2 regions of the Kribbella sp. NPDC058693 genome follow, and region 1 is predicted to be linked to the other one. Evidence: riboswitches for the same ligand, from Rfam matches in the RefSeq annotation. Region 1 holds a riboswitch; the other holds the start of a gene.

Region 1 (7,544 bases):
CGACGTACCGATCAACCCGGTGCCGACGATGCGAACAGGACCCCGTAGTTCGGTCACTGGGCGCCGGTCAGGTCTGGGCGGAGCGCGACGGCGCCGTGGAGGTAGACGTGCTGGATCTTGTCGCGGGAGCGTGAGGTCTCGGTGTGCACCATCAGCCGGACCACCCGCGGCAGCGCGTGCGGCACCGGGATCTCCTGCATGCACATCAGCGGTACGTCGGTCAGCCCGATCTGCCGCCCCGCGACCGCCGGGAACTCCGAACGCAGGTCCGACGTGACGGTGAACAGGATGCTGATCAGATCCTCGTTCTCCAGATCGTTCGCCTCCAGGACCGCCTTCACCAGCTCCGCGGACCGCTCGAGCAGGTGCTCGCGCTCGTCCACGTCCAGCTGGGTGGCACCCCGGATCGCCCGTACCGCCACGTGCTTGCCTCCTCGATGTTTGTCTCCCCAACCCTAGGCCAGAGTAATCAAGGAGTGGACAGCCGTCTCGGATCGTGCACGTGGTCAGCCGTTCCGGGCGGCCTCGAGGAGCCGGCGGGCGATCGGTAGCAGCCCCGCCTCGCGTACCGGGGCGAGTGGATCGGACAGCTGGCGACGGCGGCGGAAGCTGCCCGGCGGGTCGCCGTACGCGAGGGCGAAGCGACGCGAGAAGTGGTACGGGTTGCTGTAGCCGCAGTCGGACGCGATCTCCCCGATCGTGGCGTTGGTGCGTTGGAGAGCGGTCGCGGCGCGGGCCAGCCGGATCAGATCGAGCGCGTACGCCGGTCCGCATCCGTAGCGCTCCCGGAACAGCCGGTGCAGGTGTCCGGCGGACAGGTTCGCCGCGGCGGCCAGCTCCGGGACGGAGACGATCCGGGGACCAGTCGCCCACACCGCGGCGACATGGTCGACGACGCGCTGCACGGCATCCGGCAGCTCCGCACGTTGCCGGCCGTCCGGAGCGCTGACGAAGACCTCCAGCATGCTTGCAACCAGTCGATCGCTGTGGCCCCGCTCAGCCGTGCTGTCCAGCAAGTAGCTGCACAGCTCGCCGAGCAGGCCCGGATCGGACATCGAACGCACCCAAGGCCACCTCGACGGATCGCCGAGGTCGCCGAAGTCGTCGATCTGGAAGTGCACGTACGCGTGCCGCGAGTGGTGATCACAGTCCCAGATATAGGCGTCCCGATTCCCACGCCTCGCAAGCGCGACCGTCCCCGGGCGCAACTCGTGCTCGACCGTCGCCTGCAGGACGCCGGCGTCGTACACATCGGTCCGCCAGATGGCCGACCCGTGGAGGATCCAGAGCAGCTCGAAGTTCGGCAGCCGGCGCGGTCCGTACGTCGCCCCTGGCGCGTAGTCCGCGATCTGCACCAGGGAATTCACGCTGACCGCCGGTGCTCGCGATGTCACGAACAGATAGTAAAGCGCTTGCCGGCGACATTGGCCGGCTCGGCGTCCTCTGTCACGGTGGCTAGATGCATTTCACCGAGGTCAGCGACGAGTTGGTCGAGTCCTTCCGGCGAGACGGTTTCGTCGTACTCGACCAGGCCCTGCCTGCCGAACAAGTCAGCGAGCTCCACGTCGCCGCCGAGCAACTGTGCCGGGGCGAGCTCGGCGCCGTCGAAGGCGCTCCGGCTCCGGAGTCCACCGACGATGTCCTGCGCCGGTTCCTCTGCATCCACCACCCACACAAGGTGTCCGACGCTGCCCTTGCGGCGCTGCACGCGCCGCGGGTGGTCGAGACGCTCACGGCCGTCATCGGGCCCAACGTCAAGGCGATGCAGTCGATGCTGTTCATCAAGCCCGAAGGCAAGCCTGGGCAGGCGTGGCATCAGGACGAGTTCTTCATCCCGACCAGGGACCGCTCGCTGACCGCGGCCTGGATCGCACTCGACGACGCCACCGTCGAGAACGGCTGCCTGTGGGTGCTGCCGGGCTCGCACCGGCGCGGCGTGCTTTATCCGGATCGCGAGCAGGACGACCTCCGCTTCGACTGCACGGTCGAGGCGTTCGACTTCCCGTACTCCGACGACGACGCGATCCCGGTCGAGGTATCGGCGGGCTCGGCGGTGATCTTCAACGGGTACCTGCTGCACCGGTCCCTGCCGAACACCGGCCGGCACGGACTCCGGCGAGCACTCGCGAACCACTACATGAGCGCCGAGTCGCTGCTCCCCTGGCAGACCGTGCCGGACGGCGTACATGTCGGCAAGCACGACTACCGCGACATCGTGATGGTCGCCGGGACCGATCCGTACGCCTACAAGGGCATCGACGACCTGGCCCGGCCGCACTCGCGGCCGGACAAGGACGGCGGCTGCGACCGCTAGCCGACTGCTATCCGAGCTGTGCCTCGGCGGCGTCGACCGTCTGCTCGAGCAGCAGCGCGATCGTCATCGGCCCGACGCCGCCCGGGACCGGGGTGATCAGGCGAGCCACCTCGGCCGCCTCCTCGAAATGCACGTCCCCGACGTTGCCCTCGTTGTACCCGGCGTCGACCACGACCGCGCCCGGCTTCAGCCAGTCGCCGCGGACGAAGTTCGCCTTACCGACCGCGGCGATCACGACGTCCGCGGTCCGGACCAGCTCGGGCAGGTCCCGGGTCCGCGAGTGCGCGTAGGTCACCGTCGCGTTCGATGCCAGCAGCAACATCCCGGCCGGCTTGCCGAGGATCGGGCTGCGGCCGATCACCACGGCGTGCGCGCCCTCGAGCGGTACGTCGTACGCCGCGAGCAGCCGCATGATCCCGCCGGGCGTGGCCGAGCGGAACCCGGGATCGCCGAACGCCATCGCCGCGAACGACAGCATCGTCACGCCGTCGACATCCTTGCCCGGGTCGATCGCCTCGAACGCGGCCCGCTCGTCGATCTGCGCCGGCACCGGATGCTGGAGCAGGATCCCGTGCACCTCCGGGTCCTCGGACAGCTTCCGGATCTCCGCGACCAGTTCCTCGGTCGTGGTCTCGGCCGGCAGTACGACGCTCCGCGAGGCGATCCCGGCCTTCTTCGACCGGTTCTGCTTCATCCGCACGTACGTCGCCGACGCCGGGTCGTCGCCGACGAGCACGGTCGCCAGGCAGGGCTGCACGCCGTACTTCTCCTGCACGGCAGCGGCCCGCTCTGCCGCCTTGGCCACCATCTCGGCGGCGAGGTCGGTCCCGATCATCAACTCAGCTGTCATCTGGCGCACTCCTCTGACGTCGAAGGTGCCCAGGCGCGCGGCGAAGCCGGATGGCAGACCGTTCCCCGGTGGTGGTCCACCTCAGCGCCAGTCGCGGTCCGTCCTCAGGATACCGACCCCGTCGCCTGGGCTACGAATGCGTCGGCCACCCCGTCGCCGATCCGGAGCGGGACCTTGCTGTGCGGAAGGCGGACATCGCGGATCTCGTTCGCCTGCGTGATCAGGTGCTCGATCTCGTCCCGGGCAGTCGCGACGTCCGACTCGTTGCCCTCCGCCTGCGCCTCGAACACGCGCAGCGCCTGCCGCAGCGCCCCACCCCAGTAGAACGACGCGTCCAGCCACGAGTCGGTCTCGGCCTCGAACTCCGGGTCGATCACGCCGCTGCGGATCTGAGCGGACGCGTTCTCGATCGCCTCCAAGTACGGCTCGAGCTCGGCGATCGCCCCGGCCAGGTCGCCGCCGTCCCAGGTCGCTTTGAAGGCCGCCAGCTTCGCGGCCAGCACCGGCGCATTGGTCAGGTGCAGCTTCCCGTCGTACGTCGTCAGGTCCGCGAACACCTCCAGCGCCGCGATCGTGGCCGCGTCTCCCCCGGCGCGCTCGGCGATCGCGCGATGCCAGGACGCGTCGGCGTCGTACGTCGCGGGCTTCCAGCCGAACTCGGCGAACGAGTACAGCGCGAGCTTGCTGGCCGCGGCCTGGTTCATCGGGTTCGAGATGACGCCGACGACGTGCTCGGCGAGGCCGGGCTCGCGACCTGTGTACGGCGCCAGCAGGATCCGGCCGTGCGCGTAGTCGTTGACCGGGTAGTTGTCCCAGATCAGGATGTCGTGCCCGAACACCGCCTTCGCCGCGGCCGCTTGTGCGCTCGTGATCTGCTCCGGAACGACCGCAGTACCCGTCCAGTGCACAATCACGGCGGGATCGAGTTGCTCGCGCAGGGCCTGCTTGTACGGCGTCTCCTCGACGTCGTAGTACTCGGTCGGGACCATCTGCAGCGGAGCCACGTCCGGCTTGGTCGCGATCCACTCCCGCTGGACGCGGTTGCACAGGTCGGCCTGCGCCGCACCGGCCGCACCACCACCTGAGCCGTACTTCGTGGCGTCCTCGTCGGAGTGCCATTTCTCGTACTCGATGTCGTCCAGCGGCACGTTGAACACCCGTACGCCGAGCGCGTACAGCGCCTCGAACTTCGCGATCAACGCCTGGAAGTCCTCGTCGGAGGTGTAGGCAATCGACAGGCCGGGCGACAGCGCGAAGGTGAAGTCGACCTTGTTGCGCTGCGCCCGCTCGATCAGCTCGCCGAGCTCGGCCAGCTTGTCGGCCGGGTACGGGTCACGCCACTGCTCGCGGTGGTACACGTCGTCCTTCGGCGCGTACTGGTAAGTGTTCAGCTTGTGCGCGCCGAGGTAGTCCAGGTGGTCGAGGCGGTCGGCGTGCGACCACGGGGTGCCGTAGAAGCCCTCGATCGAGCCGCGGTACGGCAGCGTCGGCCAGTCACGGATCTCGACGCCGTCGACGTGGTTGCCCTCGACAAGCTGGTCGAGGGTCAGGGCCGCGTAGTACGTGCCTCGGATGTCGACGCCGTCGAGGACGATCTGGTGGTCACCGACGGCAACGACGTACCCCTCGGTCGGCAGACCGGCGGCCGGTTCGACGTCGAGGCCGGTGCCGCCGAGATGGACGGTCACTGCGGCCTCGCCGTCGATGATCGTGGTCACGCCGGCGCGGGTCAGGGTGTCGCGGACGATCCGCTCGGCGTCGGGATCGGTGGTCGGTCCGTGTACCAGACCGACCGTGCTACCGAGGTCGAATCCGTCCGGACGCGTGCTGGTCTGCTGAGGGTCAGGGGTCACAGCCCTATCCACTCAGCGCGCGGACCTGCCCGTCAAGACACCCGGGTCAGCTTGAGGACCGGGATCGTGCGAATGCCCGCCGTACGGACCTCGTACTCCGCGAACCCCGGGTAGCGCCGCGCCTGCTCGGCGTAGATGCGGTCGCGGTCGGCGCCGGTCACGTCGTCGACGGACACCTTGTAGGTCTCGGTGCCGACCTCGACGACGCCCTCGCCGGCGGAGACCAGGTTGCGGTACCAGTCCGGGTTCGTCGGCGCGCCGCCCTTGCTGGCGAACACGTAGATGACGGCCGGGTCGGTCTCGTCGGCCAGGTACATCGTCGGGGCGATGAACTCCTGTCCGCTCCGGCGACCGATGTGGTGCAGCAGCACCATCGGGGCGCCTTCGAAGTTGCCGCCGACCTTGCCTTCGTTCTCCCGGAACTCAGTGATGACGTTCGTGTTCCAGTCGCTCATATCGTTTCCTCCGCAGATTTTCTAAAGCAAGCCTGCGTGGTCCAACGCGAGATAGGCGGCATCAATTCCGGTCATCGCACCCGGAGTGCGCAGCTCGGCACGGAACGCGTCCACGGTCAGCTCGACCGGGACGCAATCCTCGGCCTCGTCGAGCTGTTGTTTGCCGTCCGGGCGGCAGCCGCGCGCGATCGCGACGTACTTGCGGAAGGTCGAGGACGCCGCGGACCACTGCCAGCCGACGACGTCGAGCGTCTCGCAGGTGTAGCCGGTCTCCTCCTCGAGCTCCCGCGCGCCGGCGACGGCAACGTCTTCGCCGGGCTCCACCAGGCCGCCCGGCAGGTTCGTCACCACGGCGTCCGGGCCGGCGCGGAACATCCGGATCGTGACGATCCGGCCCTCCGGCGTCAGCGGCAGCACGGTGATCCCGGACGCGATCCCGGCCTCGGGGCCGAGGACGTCCCACTCGACCTCACGGCCGTCGGGCATCCGGTACCGCCGCAGCCGCACGGTCAGGAAGCGCTGGAAACCCGGCTCCTCCTCCAGCAGCTCCCACGGAACGGGATCGGCGGGCCGAGACGACTCAGCCGCCACGTTGTCGGTGACGGCTGAGGTCTCGTGCTGGTCCGTCACAGGGGACGGTTGTCGTCGGGATCTTCCGGCGGAGCGATCGGTGCGTCATCCGCCGGCGGGGCGACCGCGGAGTCGTCGGCCGACGCAGTCGTCTCCGCGCTGTCGTCCTTATCGGCGGCGTCGGTGTCGGCCGGCGCGGTGGGCTCCTCCGCAGGACGCGACTCGGACAGGATCCGGGCCAGCGTCTCCTCGGAGATCCGCTTGAACTTGCGCACCTGCGTCCGGGTCCGGTCCAGGACCGCGACCTCGAGCTGGTCCGGCGTCAGCTGCCGGACCTCGGTGCCGTCGTGGCCGAGCGCGTCGACCGCGAGCCGGAGCGCGCCCGCGAGCGAGATGCCCTCGGAGTAGTGCTCGCCGATGTAGTCCGCGACCTGGTCGGCCGGGCCGCCCATCACGGCGTACCCCTGCACGTCGGCGATGGAGCCGTCGTACGTGAGCCGGTAGACCTGGTCGTCGGACGGAGCGGCGCCGATCTCGGCGACCAGGATCTCGACCTCGAGCGGCTTCTCACCGCCGGAGGAGAAGATCGCGCCGAGCGTCTGCGCGTACGCGTTGGCCAGCGCCCGGCCGGTGACGTCGCGCCGGTCGTAGGAGTACCCGCGCATGTCGGCCAGCCGCACGCCGGCGATCCGCAGGTTCTCGAACTCGTTGTACCGGCCGACGGCGGCGAACGCCATCCGGTCGTAGATCTCGGCCACCTTGTGCAGCGCGGGCGAGCGGTTCTCGGCCACGAACAGGATGCCGTCGGCATATTGCAGCGCGATCGCGCTGCGGCCCTTGGCGATGCCCTTCCGGGCGAAGTCGGCCCGGTCCCGCATCAGCTGCTCGGGCGAGACGTAGAACGGAACGCTCATCGAAGGTGTCGTCCTCTTATCAGTCGAAGGGCGGGGGTCAGGTCAGGGACGTCGCGGCCGGGCCGTCGGGGCGCCGGTGCCGTTGGCTCCAGGCCGCGTCGACGAGCGCCGCCACCTCGTCCTCGGGCAGCCGCCGGTAACCGTCCGCGGTGACCACGCCGACCACCGGGAAGATCCGCCGGAGCATGTCCGGGCCGCCGGTCGCCGAGTCGTCGTCGGCCGCGTCGATCAGCGACTGGATCATCACCGTCACGCAGTCGGTCTCGGACAGGTCCTCGCGGTACAGCTTCTTCAGCGCGCCGCGGGCGAACAACGAGCCCGAGCCGACGCTGTAGAAGTGGGTCTCCTCGTACCGCCCGCCGGTCGGGTCGTAGGAGAAGATCCGGCCGCCCTTGATGTCCTGGTCGTACCCCGCGAACAGCGGCACCACGGTCAGGCCCTGCATCGCCATCGGCAGGTTGCCCCGGATCAGCGCGCTGAGCCGGTTGGCCTTGCCGTCGAGGCTGAGCGTCGCGCCCTCGAGCTTCTCGTAGTGCTCCAGCTCGACCTGGAACAACCGGACCATCTCGATCCCGAACCCGGCCGAGC
Region 2 (7,544 bases), on a different contig from region 1:
GTGCTTGCGTTCCTGCTGCTCACGGTCGCGTTCCGCTCGTTGCTGATCGGAGTGAAGGCGGCGATTCTGAACCTGCTGTCGGTCGGCGCGGCGTACGGCGTGATCGTGGCGGTCTTCCAGTGGGGCTGGGGATCGTCGCTGGTCGGGATCGACGAGAAGGTGCCGATCCCGTCGTTCGTGCCGATGCTGATGTTCGCGATCGTGTTCGGGCTGTCGATGGACTACGAGGTGTTCCTGCTGTCGCGGGTGCACGAGGCGTGGATCGCGACGAAGGACAGTCACCGAGCGGTGGCGATCGGGATCGGCGCGACGGCCCGGGTGATCACCACCGCGGCCGCGATCATGATCGTGGTCTTCCTGAGCTTCGTGCTCGACGACGACCCGACGGTGAAGATGCTCGCCGTTGGCATGGCGGTCGCGGTACTGATCGATGCCAGCGTGGTCCGGATGATCCTGGTCCCGTCGGTGATGACGCTGCTCGGCGATCGGGCGTGGTGGCTGCCGCGCTGGCTCGACCGCATCGTCCCCGACATCCAACTCGAGGGCGGTCCGCAACCGCCGCCGCAGCCGGCTCGGGAGGTCGAGCACGTCTGACCGGGTACGGTCGGTCGGCATGAGCGATGTGCTTCTGCTGACCGGCCCGTCCGGCTCGGGCAAGACCACTGTGGCACGACTCGTCGCCACTGACGCCTCTGGTCCCACAGTGCATCTGACGACCGACGAGTTCTACCGCGCCATCCGCACCGGCTTCGTCGCGCCGTGGCTGGCCGAGGCACAGCACCAGAACGAGGTGGTGGTCGACGCGATCGTCGCGACCGTGGGCGTCTACACACGCGGCGGGTACGACGTCGTGGTGGACGGGATCATCGGGCCGTGGTTCCTCGGCCCGTTCCGCGCGGCGGCGGCCGATTGGCGGATGTCGTACGTCGTACTGCGTCCGGACCTGGACACGACGCTACGGCGCGGTCAGGCGCGCGACGGGGTCGAGTTGACGGACGTCGACGCGCTCACCGGGCTGCACGGCGCGTTCGCGGACCTCGGCGAGCTCGAGGCGCACGCGATCGACACGTCAACGCTCGATCCCGCCGCGACGGCCGCCGAGGTCCGCAAAGCTGTTGCCTCCGGCGACTACCTGCTCAGTGCCTGAACAGCCGTACGCCGGTCGCACGCCAGCTGATGCCGTACTCCGCGCACGCGGCGGTGACCTCGGCCGAGCGGATCGAACCGCCCGGCTCGGCGATGTGCGTCACGCCGTACCGGTGCGCCTCCTCGACGTTGTCGGCGAAGGGGAGTGCGCCGTCGGACACCATCGACACGCCGGTGAGTGGCTCGCTCGAACGACGTGACCACCACAGCGCGGCCTTCTCGCCGGCGAGCCGGGTGCAGTCGACGCGGGATTGCTGGCCGGCCCCGACACCGATGGTCATGCCGTCCTTCACCAGCACGACGGTGTTGGATTGGGTGTACCGGGCAACGATCATCCCGAGCTTCAGATCATCGGAGAGGTCAGCAGGCAACGGCAGGTCGTCGCGCTGCTGCGTGAGTCGCATGCCGTAGATCTCGCGTACTTCCTCGGCCGGCGGCTCGAAGTCGGGGTCCGCCTCGAGGACGAGGTACGTGCCGCGCTTCTTCGCCGCGAGGACCTCGACCACGCCCTCGTCGTACCCGGGCGCGATGATCCCGTCCGACACGACCCGCTTCAACACAGCCGCCAGCTCCGCGTCCACCGGATGCGAGACCGCCACGAAGTCGCCGTACGACGACTTCGGATCCGCGTCCCGCGCCCGGGTATAGGCCTCGGCGACACTCCCGCCAAGAGCCGCCCCGGCCGGCGACACATGCTTGTACGACGCGGCCGCCGGCGTACCGAACGCCGACGCAGCCTCGCGCACCAGCTGCCACCCGGTCAGCGCATCCAGCACGTTGATGTACGACGGCTCACCCGCCACGACCGTGAACGGCGCCCGATCGACCGGCACCATCACAGCCGACTGATGCGGATTCATCCCATAACGCACGACAACCTCCGAACTCGTTCGGAGGCGCCCAGGCGGACGACGCCTTACTCTTCGCTCCCCGGTGGTAACCCACCCTCGCCAGTCGCGCTGCCCTCAGCCTACGTCCACACACCGGTCCAGTCGTACAGCGGCGCCGTCGTCGCGTACTCGCGGAGATACGCAATACGCCCCTGGTCGACCCGCGCGACGGTCGCCCCGTCGAACGCGCCAGGCTCGCCCTTCCACGTGCACTCGAAATGCCACTCGGCAACCAGTACGTCGCCGGCCGCGGCCCGCGAGGTGATCTCCCACGCGTCGACGGTCCCGCCCGCGCCGAACCAGGCATCCATCCACTGCTCGACCCGCGGTTTGCCGCGGTAGACCGGCCCGTAGCACTCGATCACGACGCAGTCGTCGGTCAGCGTCTCGAGTACGGCGGCGCTGTCGTGCCGGCGCCATCCGTCGATGTACGCCTCGAGCTGGTCCACGGTCGTCAACTCCTGAGTGCGTGGAAGATCAATAGCCGCGAGTCCTCGGTCGCCGGCTCCTGTTGCCAGTTGCCGTGCACCGCGACGTCGACCAACCCCGCGGCTGCGAGGTCGGCGGTGATTGCCTCGGGGGAGCGGAAGTAGAGCGTGTTCCGGTAGACGGCGTCGTGGCCGTCGGGGAAGACGTTATGCGCGTCGAACACCACGCGGCCGTCGGCGACCTCGATCAGGTCGAGCCATTCGACGAGGTGTCCGACGGACGTGTCCCGTTCGCCGTACGTCGCCTCGCGGGTCCACTGCTCCCACGCACGTGCTGCCGGATTCCGCGACTCGAAGCTGATGACACCGCCGGGCCGGAGCGCGTCCGCGAGCGCGCTGAACGCCTCGGCCTGGTTGCCGACGTGCATCATCGTGTTGCCCGTGCTGATCACGAGGTCGGTGTCGTGCGTCGGCTCCACGGCACGGAAGTCTCCGTCGATCCAGGTGACTGCGTCGGCGCCCGGCTGACGGCGCGCGTAGTCGAGCATCGTGGCACTTGGATCCACGCCGATCACCACCCGACCCGGCGCGACGAGCGAACGGGTCAACAGACCCGTGCCGCAACCGAAGTCCACAACCTTGCGGGCATCCGCGGCCAGTGCGCGGTAGTAGGCATGGTCATCACCGGGTGGGTTGTCGAGGTCGTACAACTCCACCAGCTGCTCGTCGCCGTACGCATCGTCACTCACCCGCGAATGCTAGAAGCGGATCCGCCGGACGACAACGAAATAAGAGCCGGTGCGGTCGGCGAGAACCGCACCGGCTCGTCGATGGGACTACTGCGCCGAGACCCAGCCGTAGATGTTCCCGGGCCGGCCGGCGTTCTTCGCGTGCTTCGGATCGAACGGCCCGAGCTTCTGCACCTTGTCGTGCGAGTTGCCTTCGACGGTCGTGATCTTCCCGTTGCCAGTAGCAACTACAACACCGGTGTGCAGACTGGTGCTCGTGTTCTGCGGCCCGGTCCCGTAGAGCACGATGTCGCCGGGCTTCATCCCGCTGTTCCCGGAGTGCGCCCGACCCTTGCGCTGACCCCAGGTGTAGATGTCACCGGTGAAGCCGTAGTTCGGGATGTCACTTCCGGCCTTGCGCCAGGTCCAGGTGGCGAAATGCGCACACCAGGACTCACAGGCGCCGTACGGATTGCAGTTACTGCCAGGCGGCGTCTCACCCTGCCCAACCTCACCGTTGGCGGCGTTGACGATCTTGGTCCGGGGATCAGCCGCTGCCGCAGTGAGCGACAGCGAGCCCAGCAGGGAAAGGACGACAGCGGACAACAGGAGTCGCAATGTGGGGCGCATCAGCTTGCTCCGTTTCGGATTGGGACAAATCCCCCCAGGCGGCTAGCACAATGAGTATGTAATTAACTAACCACACAAAGCAATCACAGTGTCGTTAAGTTACGAAGGCATAGAGTGAGGCGCATGGTCGATGTGAAGCCTCGGAGTCGGACGGTTACCGATGGGCTGGAGGCCACTGCCAGTCGTGGCATGCTTCGGGCGGTCGGGATGGGGGACGACGACTGGGTCAAACCGCAGGTCGGGGTTGCCTCCAGCTGGAACGAGATCACCCCGTGCAACCTGTCCCTCGACCGGCTCGCCAAGGCCGTCAAGGACGGCGTGCACGCGGCCGGTGGGTATCCGCTGGAGTTCGGCACGATCAGCGTGTCCGACGGGATCTCGATGGGTCACGTCGGCATGCACTACTCCCTCGTCAGCCGGGAGATCATCGCCGACTCGGTCGAGACCGTGATGGAGGCCGAGCGGCTCGACGGCTCGGTGCTGCTGGCCGGTTGCGACAAGTCGTTGCCCGGCATGCTGATGGCGGCCGCGCGCCTGGATCTGGCAAGTGTCTTCCTGTACGCCGGTTCGATCATGCCCGGCCGGCTCGGGGACAAGGACGTCACGATCATCGACGCGTTCGAGGCCGTCGGCGCCTGCGTACGCGGCCTGATCACCCGCGACGAGGTCGACGCGGTCGAACGCGCGATCTGCCCGGGCGAAGGCGCCTGCGGCGGCATGTACACCGCGAACACGATGGCCGCCTCAGCTGAAGCCCTCGGTATGTCGCTGCCGGGCTCAGCCGCTCCGCCTGCCGTCGACCGCCGCCGCGACGGCTACGCGCGGAAGTCCGGCGAGGCCGTGGTCGGCCTGCTGCAGAAGGGCATCACCGCCCGCCAGATCCTCACCAAGGAAGCGTTCGAGAACGCGATCGCCGTCGTGATGGCGCTGGGAGGTTCGACGAATGCGGTCCTGCATCTGCTGGCCATCGCGAGGGAGGCGGAGGTCGAGCTGACCCTCGCCGACTTCAACCGGGTGGGCGAGAAGGTTCCGCACCTCGGTGACCTCAAGCCGTTCGGGCGGTACGTGATGACCGACGTGGACCGCGTCGGCGGGATCCCGGTCGTGATGCGCGCCCTGCTCGACGCCGGCCTACTGCACGGCGACTGCCTGACCGTCACCGGCAAGACGATGGCGGAGAACCTGGCCGACATCGCCCCGCCGGACATCGACGGCACGATCATCCGCGCGCTCGACAAGCCGATCCACCACACCGGCGGCATCACGATCCTGCACGGCTCGCTCGCCCCGGAAGGCGCGGTCGTCAAGAGCGCGGGCTTCGACTCGGACGTCTTTGAGGGGACGGCCCGCGTCTTCGACGGCGAGCGCGCCGCGATGGACGCCGTACCGGATCTCAACCCCGGCGATGTGGTCGTGATCCGCTACGAAGGGCCGAAGGGCGGGCCGGGGATGCGCGAGATGCTCGCGGTCACCGGCGCGATCAAGGGCGCCGGTCTCGGCAAGGACGTGCTGCTGCTGACCGACGGCCGCTTCTCCGGCGGTACGACGGGACTCTGCGTCGGACACGTCGCGCCCGAGGCCGTCGACGGCGGACCGATCGCGTTCGTCCGCGACGGCGACCGGATCACGCTCGACGTCGCGAACCGCACCCTCGACCTGCACATCACTCCCGAAGAACTCGAGAGCCGCAAGCAGGGCTGGACCCCGAAGACACCGGCGATCACCAAGGGCGTGCTCGGGAAATACACGCGGCTGGTCCGGTCCGCGTCCGAAGGAGCTGTCTGCATCTAGGGACGGCTGTATCAAATGGTGAGACACGGAGACGCCCAACTTGACCAGGTCGCGGTCTGCGGGCGAATAATGCCTACATGCGATCGATTCTCCTCGTACTTGTGCGGCGCGCCGACTGACGCGACCACCGAGTCGAGCGCGCCCCTTCAGCCAACCCGGCCGAAGGGGTTTTTTGTTGCCAATGCGACTATCTGCGACCCAGATGAGCAACGTCAGCAACCACAAGCGAGGATGGATCGGTCGCGACAAAAGCAAACATCGTGACAGGACAGGAAGGCTCTCTCATGAGTGAGCAGCTGACCGGGGCACAGGCTCTGATCCGCGCACTGGAACATGCCGGAGTGGACACCGTCTTCGGCATCCCGGGCGGCGCGATCCTCCCGGCGTACGACCCGATGCTCGACTCGACCCAGATCCGCCACATCCTGGTACGTCACGAGCAGGGCGCCGGCCACGCCGCCCAGGGGTACGCCGCCGCGTCGGGCAAGACCGGCGTGTGCATGGCGACCTCGGGGCCCGGCGCGACGAACCTGGTGACGCCGATCGCCGACGCCTACATGGACTCGGTGCCGATGGTCGCGATCACCGGTCAGGTCGCCGGCGCCGCGATCGGCACGGACGCCTTCCAGGAGGCGGACATCCGCGGCATCACGATGCCGATCACCAAGCACAACTTCCTGGTGACCGACCCGGCCGACATCGCCACCACGATCGCCGAGGCGTTCCACATCGCCTCGACCGGTCGCCCCGGCCCGGTGCTGGTCGACGTGACCAAGGATGCGATGCAGACCCAGGGCGTCGACTTCCAGTGGCCGACCGAGCTCGCGCTGCCCGGCTACCGGCCGGTGACCCGCCCGCACCCCAAGCAGGTGCGTGAGGCGGCCCGCCTGATCGCCGCGGCCGAGAAGCCGGTGCTGTACCTCGGCGGCGGCGTGATCCGGGCCCAGGCCAGCGCCGAGCTGAAGGAGCTCGCCGAGCTGCTCGGTATTCCGGTGGTCACCACGCTGATGGCCCGCGGCGCGCTGCCGGACACCCACGAGCTGCACTTCGGGATGCCCGGGATGCACGGCTCGGTGTCCGCGGTCGGCGCACTGCAGCGCTCCGATCTGCTGATCACGCTCGGCGCGCGGTTCGACGACCGGGTGACCGGCAAGCTCGACTCGTTCGCCCCCGAGGCGAAGGTCATCCACGCCGACATCGACCCGGCCGAGATCGGCAAGAACCGCGCCGCCGACGTCCCGATCGTGGGTGACTGCAAGGAGGTCATCACCGACCTGATCGCCGCGTTGCGGACCGAGATCGCAGCCTCCGGCCGCACCCCGTCGTACGACGCCTGGCGCAACCAGCTCGAATCGGTGCGGGCGAAGTACCCGGTCGCGTACGACGAACCCGAGGACGGCACGCTGTCCCCGCAGTACGTGATCGAGCGGATCGGCAAGATCGCCGGACCGGACGCCGTGTACACCGCGGGTGTCGGCCAGCACCAGATGTGGTCCGCGCACTACCTGCCGTTCGAGAAGCCCCGGCACTGGCTGAACTCCGGCGGCCTCGGCACGATGGGGTACGCCGTGCCGGCCGCGATGGGCGCCAAGGTCGCGCGCCCGGACAAGACCGTCTGGGCGATCGACGGCGACGGCTGCTTCCAGATGACCAACCAGGAGCTCGTCACCTGCGCGCTGGAGGGCATCCCGATCAAGGTTGCCGTGATCAACAACCAGTCGCTGGGCATGGTCCGGCAGTGGCAGACGCTGTTCTACGACAAGCGCTACTCGAACACCGACCTGCACTCGGCCCGGATCCCGGACTTCGCCAAGCTGGCCGAGGCGATGGGCGGCGTCGGGCTGCGCTGCTCGGACAAGGAGTCCGTCGACGCCACCATCGACAAGGCGATGTCGGTCACCGACCAGCCGGTCGTCGTGGACTTCGTCGTG

What was found. Region 1 has a riboswitch for ZMP and ZTP ahead of ACFWUU_RS13295 (bifunctional 5,10-methylenetetrahydrofolate dehydrogenase/5,10-methenyltetrahydrofolate cyclohydrolase). Riboswitches for the same ligand answer to the same signal wherever they lie in the genome.
Region 2: linked by a shared signal. The riboswitch ahead of ACFWUU_RS35525 (5-aminoimidazole-4-carboxamide ribonucleotide transformylase) and the one ahead of ACFWUU_RS13295 (bifunctional 5,10-methylenetetrahydrofolate dehydrogenase/5,10-methenyltetrahydrofolate cyclohydrolase) in region 1 are both predicted to bind ZMP and ZTP.

The regions. Positions count from the first base shown of each region.
Region 1 covers NZ_JBHXSQ010000002.1:766,680-774,223, reverse strand. The annotation lists gene ACFWUU_RS13315 (prephenate dehydrogenase) at 1-57, opposite strand, end outside; gene aroH (chorismate mutase) at 54-422, opposite strand; gene ACFWUU_RS13305 (helix-turn-helix domain-containing protein) at 507-1,394, opposite strand; gene ACFWUU_RS13300 (phytanoyl-CoA dioxygenase family protein) at 1,460-2,314, shown strand; gene ACFWUU_RS13295 (bifunctional 5,10-methylenetetrahydrofolate dehydrogenase/5,10-methenyltetrahydrofolate cyclohydrolase) at 2,322-3,164, opposite strand; ZMP/ZTP riboswitch at 3,185-3,269, opposite strand; gene ACFWUU_RS13290 (beta-N-acetylglucosaminidase domain-containing protein) at 3,269-5,017, opposite strand; gene ACFWUU_RS13285 (nitroreductase family deazaflavin-dependent oxidoreductase) at 5,050-5,472, opposite strand; gene ACFWUU_RS13280 (NUDIX hydrolase) at 5,494-6,102, opposite strand; gene prcA (proteasome subunit alpha) at 6,099-6,956, opposite strand; gene prcB (proteasome subunit beta) at 6,994-7,544, opposite strand, start outside.
Region 2 covers NZ_JBHXSQ010000005.1:246,988-254,531, reverse strand. The annotation lists gene ACFWUU_RS35535 (MMPL family transporter) at 1-594, shown strand, start outside; gene ACFWUU_RS35530 (AAA family ATPase) at 614-1,147, shown strand; partial or broken gene ACFWUU_RS35525 (5-aminoimidazole-4-carboxamide ribonucleotide transformylase) at 1,137-2,024, opposite strand; ZMP/ZTP riboswitch at 2,038-2,114, opposite strand; gene ACFWUU_RS35520 (nuclear transport factor 2 family protein) at 2,117-2,485, opposite strand; gene ACFWUU_RS35515 (class I SAM-dependent methyltransferase) at 2,491-3,213, opposite strand; gene ACFWUU_RS35510 (CHAP domain-containing protein) at 3,301-3,822, opposite strand; gene ilvD (dihydroxy-acid dehydratase) at 3,946-5,613, shown strand; gene ACFWUU_RS35500 (acetolactate synthase large subunit) at 5,898-7,544, shown strand, end outside.